DNA from 2 places in the Paenibacillus sp. FSL R5-0914 genome. Region 1 is predicted to be linked to the other one. Evidence: predicted binding sites of a transcription regulator. Region 1 holds the regulator's gene; the other holds the start of a gene.
What was found. Region 1 encodes LexA, which represses DNA repair genes until DNA is damaged. Its sites were predicted from a motif close to CGAACATATGTTCG; they were not measured.
Positions count from the first base shown of each region.

Region 2: MKX60_RS11515 (YolD-like family protein) is a predicted target of LexA. The motif match lies at 3,329-3,342, and genes of this name have one in related genera.

Region 1 covers NZ_JBBORH010000002.1:1,367,060-1,374,454, reverse strand. Annotated here, with positions in the region: gene MKX60_RS22230 (DUF4352 domain-containing protein) at 1-143, shown strand, start outside; gene MKX60_RS22225 (cupin domain-containing protein) at 277-777, shown strand; gene MKX60_RS22220 (MBL fold metallo-hydrolase) at 774-1,556, shown strand; gene MKX60_RS22215 (hypothetical protein) at 1,682-2,260, opposite strand; gene MKX60_RS22210 (hypothetical protein) at 2,495-2,875, opposite strand; gene MKX60_RS22205 (L,D-transpeptidase) at 3,025-3,363, opposite strand; gene lexA (transcriptional repressor LexA) at 3,637-4,263, opposite strand; gene MKX60_RS22195 (LysM peptidoglycan-binding domain-containing protein) at 4,559-4,972, shown strand; gene MKX60_RS22190 (DUF896 domain-containing protein) at 5,082-5,291, shown strand; gene MKX60_RS22185 (hypothetical protein) at 5,341-5,868, shown strand; gene MKX60_RS22180 (HAD family hydrolase) at 5,902-6,687, shown strand; gene MKX60_RS22175 (FixH family protein) at 6,951-7,382, shown strand.
Region 2 covers NZ_JBBORH010000001.1:2,615,690-2,623,084, forward strand. Annotated here, with positions in the region: gene MKX60_RS11495 (cytidine deaminase) at 1-104, shown strand, start outside; gene MKX60_RS11500 (glycosyl hydrolase) at 278-1,753, shown strand; gene MKX60_RS11505 (PH domain-containing protein) at 1,834-2,322, opposite strand; gene MKX60_RS11510 (hypothetical protein) at 2,440-3,000, shown strand; gene MKX60_RS11515 (YolD-like family protein) at 3,383-3,718, shown strand; gene MKX60_RS11520 (hypothetical protein) at 3,715-3,879, opposite strand; gene MKX60_RS11525 (M15 family metallopeptidase) at 4,178-4,864, shown strand; gene MKX60_RS11530 (WGxxGxxG family protein) at 4,941-5,411, shown strand; tRNA gene MKX60_RS11535 (tRNA-Leu) at 5,573-5,658, shown strand; gene MKX60_RS11540 (TipAS antibiotic-recognition domain-containing protein) at 5,700-5,945, shown strand; gene MKX60_RS11545 (MarR family winged helix-turn-helix transcriptional regulator) at 5,976-6,407, shown strand; gene MKX60_RS11550 (carboxymuconolactone decarboxylase family protein) at 6,533-6,886, shown strand; gene lpdA (dihydrolipoyl dehydrogenase) at 6,991-7,395, shown strand, end outside.

The DNA.
Region 1 (7,395 bases):
CTTTAGCTGCAGGAAAGAAAATTCGTGGCAAACTAGCTTACCAGCTTCCTAAGGATTGGAAAGAACTTGAAATCAATACTGATTTTACGGTTTTAAGTTTTAGTTCAGATGGAGAAATCAAAATCGTTCTTCAAAATAAATAGGATATTTCACATATAAGAGTCTCGCCAAAGCTGGCGGGGCTTTTTTTATTATTAAACCTGATAATCTGCATTTACATAAAGTACCAAACCGATTATATTGAAAGAAAAGCGTAATGGATGAGGGGTGTTATATTTGGCGAAGATTTTTAATGAAAATACAGTTTCATTTAAACAAAAGTTATCTCCGATCCCTGAGTTTGCTTGGCATACGAGTGAGAGGTTAGCTGAGATCGCAAATTCTAAACATCTTGTCTTCGACATAAGATCGCTTGATCCAGATAAGTATTCCTTTCCTTATCATTTTCATAGAAACGCTGAAGAAATATTTGTGATTTTGACGGGAAAAGCGATGTTAAGAACTCCCGAGGGTTTTAGTGAGGTTTCTGAAGGTGATGTACTATTTTTTGAAATAGGACCTGAAGGAGCGCATCAACTTTATAATCATACGGATGCCCCTTGCAAGTATCTTGATCTCCGAACGAACCAGGGCATAGATGTTTGCGAATATCCGGACTCAGGTAAAATCAACATTCTCCCCTATCAAGAAATTTATCAGGCGGATCAACAAGCGGACTATTATAAAGGAGAAGAGCAGGTAAGGGAGAAATGGAACGGAATGGAGGATCACACTTGATTCAAGATCGATGGTTCACAGTCACGAAAATTGATCCAATTACTTATGCAATCAGTGAATATGGACATTGGGAAAAGGTGCACTCTTTTTTGTTGTTAGGGAAAGAACAAGCGGTGTTGATTGATACGGGATTAGGCATCGATAATATAAAAAGAATAACGGATCAGTTAACGGATTTACCTATCGCTGTCATCACTACGCATGTGCATGCAGACCATATAGGCAGTCATGGACAATTTGAGACGATCTATGTTCATAAAGAGGATGAGGATTGGCTAATTAATGGAATACGAGGTTTGACCCTTGCCCAGATCAGAAAAGATATGAGCCGAGATATTACTCTTCCTGTTCCTGAGACATTTGATCCTAATAGGTATACGCCTTATCAAGGGAAACCAACAGCTCTATTGCGAGAGGGAGATGTGCTTAATTTAGGCGGGCGTAGATTAGTAATTTACCACACACCGGGTCATTCGCCAGGTCATATTAGCATCTTTGATCATGCCAACGGGTATCTGTTTACAGGGGATTTGTTGTATGATGTTACGCCAATTTATGCTTTTTATCCCTCTACTAGTCCGGCAGATTTAGTGGCTTCTTTAGAAAAGATTGCGCAAATTCCAAATGTATCTCAAGTATTCGGCTCTCATAATACGTTGGGTCTAGATCCAGCTATTTTGCAAGAGGTTATGAAGGCAGTTCGTGAACTACGTGAACGGGATCTTGTCGCTCATGGTACGGGCATTCACCGATTTAACGGATTTAGTGTGCAATTTTAAAATGAATGTTGGATGCAGCGAAAACGGCCCTCTCAAAAGGACCGTTTTTTTGTCTTTCCTTAAGGTTTTCAAAATTTCTAATTGGGAAAGGTAAAGTGAAGTAATAATAGGCGGAAGGGGGGCATTCATTCGGATACGATCGACCTGAAGAAAGCATGTAATTGTTGGACTTGGGAGTAAGCTTCTTTGTATTGATTATCGGATTGTTGAATGGGCAATAAGCCTGGCAAGAAGGAAATACTATACACAGGTATTTCATTGCTGTTCATGTATATTTTAAGCGTAAGTTCCTCAATAACATCAGCCTCTTCGTCAAAGCTATTAACCACATTAATATCCGCACTTGAAGCAGTTGATTTGCTGTTTTGTTGTCGTTTAGATACTTTTGAAAGGGTTAGTGCGTTAACAACAATCTCTGATCCCATTATATTGTCGAACGAGTATAGCTTTGCTATTGCTTTTTTGCTTGTTTTCGGATTGCTGGTACCTATTGCTATTTTTTTATAAGGTTCATTAAGGGCGATCAAGTGAGATTGATTGGGCGGAATGAATGTTTTGGTGAATATAATATTAAAAGATGAGGTTGCGTTTAACAGCTTAGAAAGTTCAGAAGAAGTAGATAGTTTTTTTAATTCTATAATAACGGCACTTAGAATTAAGACTCCTCCTACAATGGCAAACATATACATTAAGAAAATCAGCATGTAATCACACCTCCAATGATCTCAGTAGAGCAAGATTTATTGCTTATTGAAAGATATGCCTGAATTCTCTCTACTAGTATCTGTTAAGAGCGAAAATCGTGGGAATTTAGGAAACGACTACTGATTAGAAAAGAGAAAGCACCCAGAGATCTGCCGATTTTGCAAGCTGAGTGCAAAATTGGGGCAACTGCTGGAGTGCTTTGTTGAGAGCTTTTTAAAATAAATATGTCAAGATCATAAGAAATTGAAGGCTGTGATTTGATCAGTATAAACAATTAGCTGTTTGTATTCGATCGGAGATTCATAGTGAGTATAGGGTCTTACAGAAACATCATTAAGGACTACAAAGTTATAGCTGAAATTTTTATCGGGATGTTCCGCACCTAAATAAGATATGTATTCATCTACAATGACATCATCCATTAGAGATTTTAAGTCAAAAACATCCTCTTTATTGGAGGTGGAAGGGGAGATGGTCCCTTGAATACTGCCGAATGAGGTGAGTAAATTTACTTTTTTTCCACCCGCTTGATCGTTATTTAACAATAAGCCAGAGAGTTTAACAAGTGCATCGACTTTAAAATCGACGAGGGTTCTAATTTTTGAGTTGTTCAAAACGAGACACTTCCTTTCAATTTGAAATCCTGTTAACATTATTCGACATATAACCACATAATTCCTATTAGGTCATCAAAAATACATAAATACAAACACGCCCCCTCCATTGAACCATGAGTGAGGCGTGTTTATCTATAGAGATAGATTTAATTCCTGATCGTTACTCGTGTTCCAATCGGTACAATCGCAGCTAGTGCTAACACATCTTCATTGTACATACGAATACAACCGTGGGATACTTCGTGCCCTATGGATGAGGGATCATTATTTCCATGTATCCCATAGTGAGGCTTAGATAGCCCCATCCAAAAGACCCCAAATGGACCACCTGGATCGGGTTGTTTGTTGATGATTGTGAATTCACCGAGTGGTGATTGAGTTAACATTTTACCGATTCCGACTGGGAAGCCCCTGATCACAATGTCGTTATCAAGAAGATAAAGCATACGCTGCGTCAGATCAACTATAATCCGGTAATTTGGCATTGTGCAACACTCCTTTCTAATTAAGATATGAGGAGGATGCCTAAACGGTTATTCATTAAAAATGGTCATTTTAGCCTATGAGAACAAATGTTCTGTAATTGATAAATGGAGTTTGATAACAATAAAAAAGCTATTCTGCATTTGCAGAACAGCTTTTTTAAAAAAATAAAAGAAAGTATATATTTTTACGATATACCCTATCCTTATACTTCTCGTAGAAACGGATACCGTCCTTTAGGACGGTATCCGTTTTCGCTAGGTAGGAGTGCAAACTTAGTGGATATCTCGAAATAATCCGATAACTCTGCCGAGAATGGTTACGCGATTAAGGCGAAGAGGCTCGTACGCCGGATTCTCCGGCTGAAGACGTATATGATCACGTTCTTTATAAAAAGTCTTAACGGTTGCTTCATCTTCTTCGGTCATAGCTACAACGATATCTCCGTTATCAGCCGTTTGTTGTTGACGAACAATAACATAGTCGCCATTCATAATCCCAGCTTCGACCATACTGTCACCTTGAACCGATAACATAAATACTTTGTTATCTCCAACATAGTGAGTTGGAAGCGGGAAGTAGTCTTCAATATTCTCAGTAGCAGTGATAGGAACCCCGGCGGTAACCTTACCTACGACAGGAATGCGAGCGACGGTTTGCGCGAAATGATGGACATTCTCGGAATCCTCTTGGCCAAGCAATTCTATCGCACGAGGCTTCGTTGGATCTCGACGGATAAGTCCCTTCTTCTCTAGCCGATCTAAATGACCGTGAACTGTGGAGCTGGAAGCAAGACCAACAGCTTCTCCAATCTCCCGGACGGAAGGAGGATAACCCTTGCTGCGGACTTCGCTACGTATAAATTCCAGGATCGCCAGCTGGCGACTTGAAATCTTTGACATTGGAATCAACCCCATATAGTAATGTTTGGGAAAATTATAACATAGAACTACCGTTCGCACAAACATAAGTTCTAACTATTATAAATATTAATTCGAAAGAGTTAATAAATGGTAGTCTTGTATTGATTGCGTTTCCTTCATCTAAACGATAAGAGTGATTCTTTATATGAAGAATATGGTAAATATTAACCTCTGAAAAAAAGAGAACAATTGTTCTAAAATAGTATTGAAGAAAACACATGTTCGTGTTATTATAATTTCAAAAGTAAGAACAAGTGTTTGGAGGATGATATTCATGTTAAAATACAGTACATACCGTAGCATCTACGATAAAGCCCCAGTGGTTGAATCTTTAGGACATAATCCTATTACCCGTTATTCAGCTCAGATTAAAGAGATTACAGAGTTTTTGCTTGAAGGCTTGATGCGTTTGTTCCGTAGAGATTTTGTTATTAAACTGACATTGATCATCGTGCTCGTACTATCAGGACTTACAGTAGTAGGTAATGTATTTGCAGGATCTACTACTTTAATGAAGGATGAGAAGCGCGTAGTGGTTGAACGTGGAGATACACTTTGGAGTATTGCTCTTGAGAATAAACCTTCTGATATGAAAACGGCTGTATATATAGAAGGAATTAAAAAATCCAATGGCATTAAAGGTAGTCAGATTAATGCTGGAGATATTCTCACTTTACCTATATATTAATATTCTAAGAACATAATAAGAGGACATGAAGAGCTTGCAGGGAGTAAACCTTGACAAGCTCTTTTTCTCATGGCAGAGTTAGAATTAATTTATAAGGGGAGGGAAAGTTTTGAATATTGATGAGTTGGTCGCGCGTATTAACGAATTGGCACGCAAACAGAAGAGCGTAGGCCTTAATCAAGAGGAAACGGCGGAACGCGCCAAGCTTCGTGAAATTTATTTGGGGAATATTCGCAATAACTTCCGAGCACAATTGAATACGATTGAATTGGTTGATAATGATGAGCATGAACAAGGTAACAAGGGGCGTAAGCATTAACACCCTGTTCCTTTTCATAGATATTACTGGATGACTAGGGGGAACGCATATGGCCCGTTCTTGGGAAAGAATGGTTCAACGCAACACGCAGCAAATTAATAAGCAAAGAAAGAAACAGGGGAAGGAAACGATTTACGCATCTAAATCTAAATCTCCTGGTAAGAACAGTGAAACCTTTAAAGGCCGTAACATTGCATTTCCATTAGTGTTATTAGTGCTTGGTACTATGTTTTGGATGGTTGGTTCAGTGGACCAGGCCAAAGGTAATGGTATGCTTATGAACTGGCTAGGAGTCGTTTTGTACTACTTACTAGCGGCACTTCTGTTCTTCCGACGTCCGTACTTGAAGGTAGAGAATGCTAGACTATCTACTATAAAATTCAACCGCGAACGTTATCTGCCAGCTTCTGATATTGAGAAAATCATCCTTTCGCGTGGAGCTGTTGTAATTAAGCATAAAGGCAAACGCACGAAATGGATTTTTACCAGACTTATGAATCGTTATGATACCAATGCAATGGGGACTCGACTGGAAGCATTCGCAAAAGCTCACCAAATTGAAGTAGTTCACGAATAGAAATTAACCAGCCATGGGAGAGGGAGACCTGTAATGCCAATTTCCGCCGTACTATTTGACCTTGATGATACACTGCTCTGGGATGATCGGAGCGTTAATGAAGCATTTCGTTCTGCATGTGAAGCCGCTGGGGATACGATTGATCCACAAGAACTGGAACTTGCGGTGCGTAAAGAAGCCATTGGACTATATGAATCCTACGAAACGAACCCGTTTACAAAGATGATTGGGATTAATCCGTTTGAAGCACTTTGGGGGAACTTTACTGCAGGTGAACAGCCGGAATTCCGTCAATTGGAGCAGCTTGCACCGGGATATCGTAAAGAGGCATGGCGTCGTGGTCTTGCAGCACTTGGTGTAGAGGACGAAGCTCTTGCTGAGACATTAGCAGCCAAATTCGCAGCAGAGCGTAGAAATCGACCTTACATCTATGAAGAAACGATTCAGGTGCTTGAAGAACTGAAGGGGAAAGTGAAGCTATTGCTTCTGACTAATGGATGCCCTGCATTGCAACAAGAGAAACTAGATGGCGTACCTGAAATCGTTCCTTTCTTTGATCACATCGTGATTTCTGGAAGCTTCGGCAAAGGAAAGCCGAATAAGGAAATTTTTCTGCATGCCCTAGAACTTTTAGATATTGCACCTGAGCAAGGAGTTATGGTCGGAGATAAGCTTACAACGGATATTCGTGGTGGGCTGGCAACAGGTTTGACTACAGTTTGGATTAACAGAAAAGGCAAACAGCCAGATCCGGAAATTCAGCCGGATTATGAAATCAAACATCTTGGAGAGCTTCTTTCATTGGTCCAATCTTTATAAAATTGAGTAGAAGAGGCTTTCATTCATTTAAGCTTTAAGAAGGCAGTGAGTTCCTAGGTATCTAGGAGACTTACTGTCTTTTTTATATCTACATCATATTTAGTATGTTAGATGAGATTTACTAGTATATGATTTAAGTCACAAGAGTTTAGCTGAATTGATGCGAAATACTGAAAAACCAATAATAATGTGTATAATAGATGGAGAATGTATAACATGAATTGGTAGATTCTTAGTAATCAATTTGACTGGGAGGAATCTAAATGAAGATTTCAAGAACAATAGTTCCTTTATTATTAGGTGCAACACTTTTAGTATTGGGAGGATGTTCATCAGACCAAACCAAACAATCTGGAATACATAATATGAATATGAACATGGACATGTCTATGGAGCCTATCAAGGTCGAGTTACATTGGAGTCCTGAAGAGGTTGTTGTAAATCAGAAGGTGACCTTTGAGGCTGTGGTGACGCAAGAAAACTTAGCTGTGGATGATGCGAAAGAGGTTTTATTTGAAATTGTGAGGAAAGATGATGAGGAACAGAAAATTGAGCTTAAAGGGAAGCTAGTCGGTGATGGAATCTATCAAGCAGAAGGAACACTTGCGAAAGAAGGACAATATATTGTTACATCGCATGTAACTGCTAGAACTCAGCATTCTATGCCTAATAAAGAACTCTCTGTGAAACCATAATTAAAAAGAATAG
Region 2 (7,395 bases), on a different contig from region 1:
TAATTGCTGATTACGGGAAGGATTGCAAAGTTATTGTATCCGAGGACGGCCGGTTAGCTAAATATGATATTTCTGAATTACTACCGCTGAGATATACAAGGTAAATTGGAGATATAGTCAGGAGCCGCCGGGCTCCTTTTTTTATTGAGCCGTGAATTTATTCAGCAGTTCCTTACACTGTCCTAAATTAATTTACAACTTCATGTCCATTCGCTGAGTTCATGTCACTATTGTCCCCATACTATAACTTAAAAAAGTTAAAAGGATGTGAGAGTGGATGGAACAGCGCAATCTTCGAAATATGGTTGATTCGGCATCGAGGTTTGTGAGCGATGTTCAGTGGCAAATCGCGTATCGTAAATTGCAAATGGCTCCGGCGGATTCGGAAACGGTACCTTCTGCTCAGAAATTGTTGAATACCCTTTATTTTCTGCAAGGAAAAGGATGGATTAGTGGACAACATGATTATTTGGAGAGCGCGGATGAGTTCAATGGGAAGCTGAAAAATACTAGCGGGCAATTCGCCGCCCTTCACGGCTATGAGCTGGGGGCAATCAATAATCAGACGGCGGCACTATTAGACAATCAGCGGGATTGGGTCGTTAGCAGTGCTATTCGCTGGTATAAAGCCGGTGGAATCGTAACGATTAGCTATCACGCTCAGTTGCCAGGGACTGCGCCAGCTTGGGATAACGTATCTACGAGCATAAGCAACGCTGATTTTGACAAATATATAACCCCGGGTACCTCTCAGTACAACGCACTGATCGCTGATTTGGATAAGATAGCCCTTTCTTTAAAAAAACTAAATGATGCAGGTGTTCCTGTGCTCTGGCGGCCGTATCATGAAATGAATGGCGGATGGTTCTGGTGGGGGAAGAAGATCAACTACGTGGGACTGTGGAACCTTATGTTTGACCGTTTCACCAGCTATCATAAGCTGCATAATTTATTGTGGGTCTGGAGCCCAAACGCCAAAAATCAGTGGAGTGATGACCCTGCCGAATACTACCCAAGCGGTGACAAAGTAGATGTGCTGGCACTAGATATCTATGATGGGGATTTTAAGGGGAGTCACTATGATAGTCTATGGGATCTGGGTCGTGGAAAAGTGATCGCGATTGGAGAAAATGGAGAGCTACCGTCCCCTGCACTACTATCTAAATCACAGCCTAAATGGTCTTATCAGATGACCTGGGGCAAGCTTCTTTATGAGAAGAATACCGATGCGGTAATTAGAGCCTTTATGAATGACAGCTTTGTATTCACGCGGGAAGAGTATGCTGCTGAGGCGGCAATTGTAGCCGCTAAGGGAGACAGTGTGCTGCAGAGTGGACTATGGGGGCAATATTACAATAACATGACTCTTAGCGGCGCACCTGCGCTGACGCGAACCGATGCTAACATCCAATTTTCGTGGAAACAGGGTTCGCCTGATCCAGCCATTCGTGTCGACGCTTTCTCTGTACGGTGGAGTGGAAAACTGACTGCAGCCTATAGTGAAACCTATATCATTTACTCCTCCTCTGATGACGGGGTGCGGGTGTGGATTGATGGAGGGCTGATCATTGATAGCTGGGTGAATCAGAGTGGACAGGAGCGAAAAGGCAGTGTGAATCTGATAGCTGGCAAGCTACATGAAATAAAAGTGGAGTACTATGAGAATGAGGGGGACGCGCGAATTGTATTGCAGTGGGAAAGTCCTAGCCAACCCAAAGGGATTATTCCAGCAGGAGCTTTTTATCTTCCATAAGACGATATCCGAACTGATTCGAGCATCGGAAAATTAGCGAAAAAGCCCCGGATTTCGGGGCTTTTTAATGTGAAAGGTTCTTAGATTTGTTCACGGTAGCTAATGTTGTTGGCGATCTTCTCGTCACGAACAGCTTTGCGCAGAACATCTTTGACGGTTTGGGCATCATGGATTTTTCGGAAAAGAAGCTGAGGTGCTGAGGCATCATCAGAAAATACAGTTAATGTACCGATGCCGAGCATCCGGTCCATGATAGATTGTGCTACGGATAAATCGCGTACACGCAGTAATTCGATTTCTTCGACATTTTTACCGATAAGTCCGGTCTTTACCATAATGCGCTGGCTTGTAATGGTGTACGTAGTCGTGTTTAGGCGTACGATTCCTTTGAGGCGATCAGAGATACTGGCTGGTTTGCCTTTCCAGAGAACGACTTCTTGAGTAGCATTTTGATTTGCTGATGGACGGCGGGCGATCACTGGAGCAGTGCCGTCAATGCTAGATCCGCATTCTCCACAAAATTTAGCGCCCTGCTTATATTCTGATCCGCAGGTTGTGCAATAAGGCATAAATACTCTCCTTCCCTGATTACAATTGAAATAATTATAACATAATAGTCATTTTACATAAATTTCATTTGCGCTTTACACAAACCGACATTATTCTGTTAAGTGGAGGGATAAATAATGAAAAAAATGTTACTAATAGGAACGCTAATGCTGACTGTCATCCTTAGCGCCTGCAGCAATAATAATTCAACTTCATCGGCTCCTGCCTCGGAAGAAGAAGTGCAGGAAACCGTGCAAAACTTCTACAATGAAATGTCTAAACTTGATGAATTAGGAAAATCATCTTTAGCGGAGTTCAACGAAGCTATTGCTGCTTATTCAGCAGGAGAACTTTCGGACAAGCAGTTGGAGAAGAAGATTAACGAATTCCAAAAGACCGCAACAGACCTATCCAATCAGGCTGAGAAAGTGAAAATTTCCTCTAGCTTGCCCGAAGACATTCGTAAACTGCTTGATGAGTCCAAAATTGCTTTTCAAAGTGCTTATTCTCTAAAAGAACAGGCCTCTCAAGGTGCTGATTCCGCAGAGGTCACTGCTGAGAAGTTCGAGGAATTGAATCAGAACGCTGACGTCGCGATGCTATACGGCATTTCCAAGCTTAATGAAGCAAGAGAAGCAACAGGACTCATCGATGCTGATGGTCAGTCCACCGCTGAATCAGAGAAAGTTCAAGAATAGATCGAAATTTAGACGCTGAACAGTTCAACTGTCAGCGTCTTTTTGATGCGATTTTGAGCTTGAGTAGAGGTAACACTGCCAATCCTATAAATAAGCCAGCTACGATTCCTTTTGTGAGGTCTGAGAGGGTACTGCTTCGATATACGAGGGGGTATAGACATAGGAATAATACGGGAATTAGGATGAGCAGGGCATTGTTTTTTTTCAAGTGGAAAGCTCCTCTCAATTAGATATTCAATATTATACAACTTTTAGATAAAAGAGGAGGATTTTAAAGTGGTATCTTTTTCCTGATTATTGATTATTCAGCGAAGGTGTGGATATAATACAAACATACGTTCGTATGTAGCGGAATAAGTATAGAAATTAGGGAGGGGTTACCATGGGCAAAAAGCTGGAGAAAAACGGACTGTGGGAAAGTAGTCGAATGATGCTGCCGGAGCACAAGGTAAGAATTATTAGGGATGAACGAGAGACGCTGCGCCGCATTAAGCCTATTCTGGATGAGCAGAAGCTGGAGGAGATCGAATGTACACTTGCTTTATCGTTACGGAGTCATGTGCGCGTCACTGTTGTGCTGTTTGATCCTTTTGAGAATACGACAATTAGTGGTTTTGTGACTTCCATTCACACCCACTCGCGTGAGTTTAAGCTGCAGTGGGCGGAGGAATGGAAGTGGATCAATGTAGATGATCTAGTGGAGGTTTACATCGTCTAATGCTGAGAACCGCTGACTTCACTTTTTTCATAAGCAATTAGGGTCACCGTTGGGTTGCCGGTCAGATGTGCAATGGAAGCTTCGGCATTTCGAATAATTTCGAGTGCTTCTTCCTGCTCGCTCAGGGCAGCAACTTTATAGCTATCACTATGAATGTCCATATGTGTTCCCACCTTTCGCTAATATTTTGCCCTTTTTTGTAGAAATGATCCAAGGTGAAGAAGCTATGAGTAGGTGCTTTTCAGGGGAGATCTCGGGGATACCGGGGTCTTTTTTTAAAATATAAGAAAGTATAAGTTATACACCTATCCTTTATGTCTTATATTTCTCGCTTAAACGCTTATCGTCCTTCCTTATAGGGACGCCGAAGACGTTTATGCTTGTATGCTAAGGCAAGGAGGGGTATTAGTACAAGCGAATGGGGAAGCGGGATCATTGATTATACCAAGGGGTGATTCTATGCTGACTTTAGATCAAGTGAGGGACAAATCGGCAGCGAGGCTTGCTGGGCTTCATCCTGTTTTGGCAGCAGGGGCGAAGGCTTTGATTCAGCAAAGCTATGCCAGAGGAGTGCCCATCGTTATTACTCAGGGATTGCGGTCGATTGCTGAACAAAATGCCTTGTATGCGCAGGGGAGAAGTAAGCCTGGACCTATAGTTACCAACGCCAAGGGTGGAACCAGCTATCACAATTATGGCCTTGCGTTTGATTTTGCGCTTTTGCTGCCGGATGGAAATAGTATTTCCTGGGATATGAATCGTGATGGTGATAAAGATAAAATAGCGGACTGGCAAGAGGTTGTACAGGTGGGAAAACAGCTAGGGCTTGAGTGGGGAGGAGACTGGACGTCTTTTAAAGATTATTCACATCTGCAAATGGCCTTCGGCTTAACTACGACTCAACTTCGGGCAGGTAAACGTCCTACGACGGATCAGGTCAATGAAGCTTTAAAAAGAATTACTGGGGAGGATGACCAGGTGAACAAAGACGTTAAAGTAACGATAACCTTAAACGGCACTAAACTTACGGATGGTGTTCTTGATACCGGCGTAACGTATGTACCCGTGCGTGCTCTGGCTGAGGCGCTTGGAGCAAAGGTTACGTATGACGCAGCGAGCAAGACAGTGAATGTTGTACAAGAGTAAAGCTATTCATGTATAGACAGTGCCACCCAAGGGGAAATTATCAGTGATAACTAACCATAAAGGGAGGCATAACACTGTGAATAAGCTGATAACAAGCCTTGCATGCGGTACTGTACTGTCAATGAGTATAATGGGAGCTAGTTACGCTAATCCAATCGGGTCAGCCGCTTTAGGCGGTATCCCGAACGCGAATACGGGCATGGATGGTACCGTGAATAACACTCGGATGATGAATACGGAAGGCAATCTAATGAACGGCACCACGGGAACGATGAATCAGCATGAGAGCATTATGAAAGATAAGATTCGCACAGGGGAAAATTATAGACCTAACACCAATAACTACAATGAAAATTACACCCGGGATAACTACAACAGAAATACGATAACTCCACTATCCAACACTACAACGGACGGTAGATATCGGGCAACCAGTACAACTACAAATACTGGGACTACCAGCAGAGGATCTAACTGGGGCTGGCTCGGATTGTTTGGACTCTTGGGCCTTGTCGGAATGAGAAGCAGAAGTGACGAACGCAGATAATTCACATGCCTATTAACCCGTGTCGGCACACGCTGAAGCGGGTTATTTTTAATGTGATAAAACTTTTTTTGAAAAAGGGATTGCGCGTTATCGATATTCATGATATTATATTTCTTGTCGCGTTATACGTAAACATCGTATGAAGCAACAACACATAATATGCCGGGGTGGCGGAACAGGCAGACGCACAGGACTTAAAATCCTGCGGTACGTGAGTACCGTACGGGTTCGACCCCCGTCCTCGGCATCACAGTGAAAACCTTGAGAAATCAAGGTTTTTTTTCTATTATGATACTTATAGAAACAAGAGAAGCAGTTCTTGGTAACATGGAGAATGTATTTCGTGAATTGGCGAAACATAAAGATAAGTCTCCTGCTTCTCCTGAGGTTCAAAATTTAATAAGTAAATGGAAAAGCTGCCTTGAAGAATTTATGGTCGCTTTATCAATGACTTTAATCATTTTGACAAGCATTGGCGATTATGGCCATATATCAGATAGCCTATCTCATTTCTATGGTATAATTCCATTTTAGAACATCAATCCATTTTGGAAGGGACATTATATGTTTAATTTGAATGATTGTATTGGTTTCATAACGAATACTGCTTCAAAAAAAATAGTAGACGAATTCAACAGGAGACTTAAAGACATTGGAATTACGAAAGTGAAATGGACGGCCCTTTTTTTTATCGGGGAAAAAGATGGAATATCCCAAAAAGAACTATCCCAAAAAATGAATGTTAATGAATCGTCTATAGCCAGGCTTCTTGATCGCATGGAAAGAGAAAAATTATGCTCAAGAGTCAGAGATTCTCAAGATAGAAGAATAATCAGAATTAATCTAACGCAAGAGGGCGAAGCTCTAAGAGCTGAGTTGCTTCCGATAGGTCAAAATTTTCATGATGATGCAACAAATGGAATATCCCAGGAAGAACTGCATATTTTTACGACAGTATTAGATAAGATGGTTCATAATTTGTCAAAAATCCACTAAATCGTTCGATATTATTATAAGGAGGGTTTTTTTTACGTAAATACTTTACATAGCAACTATTGCAGTGTAAAGTATTATTATGAAATCATAAGTGAAATAATTCACATGAAAAGGATGGGATTCAATTGAAGAAGGATGTAAGACAAATGCTTCATGATTTTACAAGCGGGTTAGCTACTCTAGCTGAGACTAATGGGGACAGCGTAAATGCATTTATGAATTTGCTGGGAACCAATTATGCTGATGGTGCCTTAGACACCAAAACAAAAGAACTGATCAGTGTAGCGATTGGCGCGTATAATCGTTGCGAGTACTGCATAGTGTTTCACGTTTATAAAGCCTTGGAAGCAGGAGCGACCAGGGAGCAGATCCTTGAATCTGCTATGGTTGCTGTTGCCTTCGGCGGTGGACCTAGCATGGCGTATTCAGTCACATTACTTAAAGATTCTATTGATGAATTTGAACAAGATTTCAAGTAATGATGTCATTTCATTGGCAATCTCTGCGCAATTGGCGGAGGTTGCCAAATTAATGGATACGGTAAATGTGAATAAAACTACACAGCAGACTAGGGGGAATTTATGTGGATATAAAACTTGAACAGCTTACTGGGCATGAAAAAAAATCAAGAGTGGGAAAGATCAACATTTCTGTCGGAGAATCAGTTTCGGTGGGCCAGACCTTATTGCAATTGGAGAGTAAAAAGGGCAATTCCCCGTTTAATTCAAAATATAAATGCGTTATAAATGAGATTCTGGTTGAAGAAGGACAAGAAATTGAGTTAGGCCAGTGTTTATTTAAAGTTACTGCTGAAAATGCAGGAAAAGAAAAACCTAAGCTGGATTATTTTGGAGGAATGATTTACGGTAAAAAGGAGCAGTTGCAAGCAGACCTGTTAATTATTGGGGCGGGACCAGGGGGGTATGTGTCGGCCATCTATGCTGCTAAACGTGGAATTAAAACGGTTATTGTAGAAAAATTGTCTATG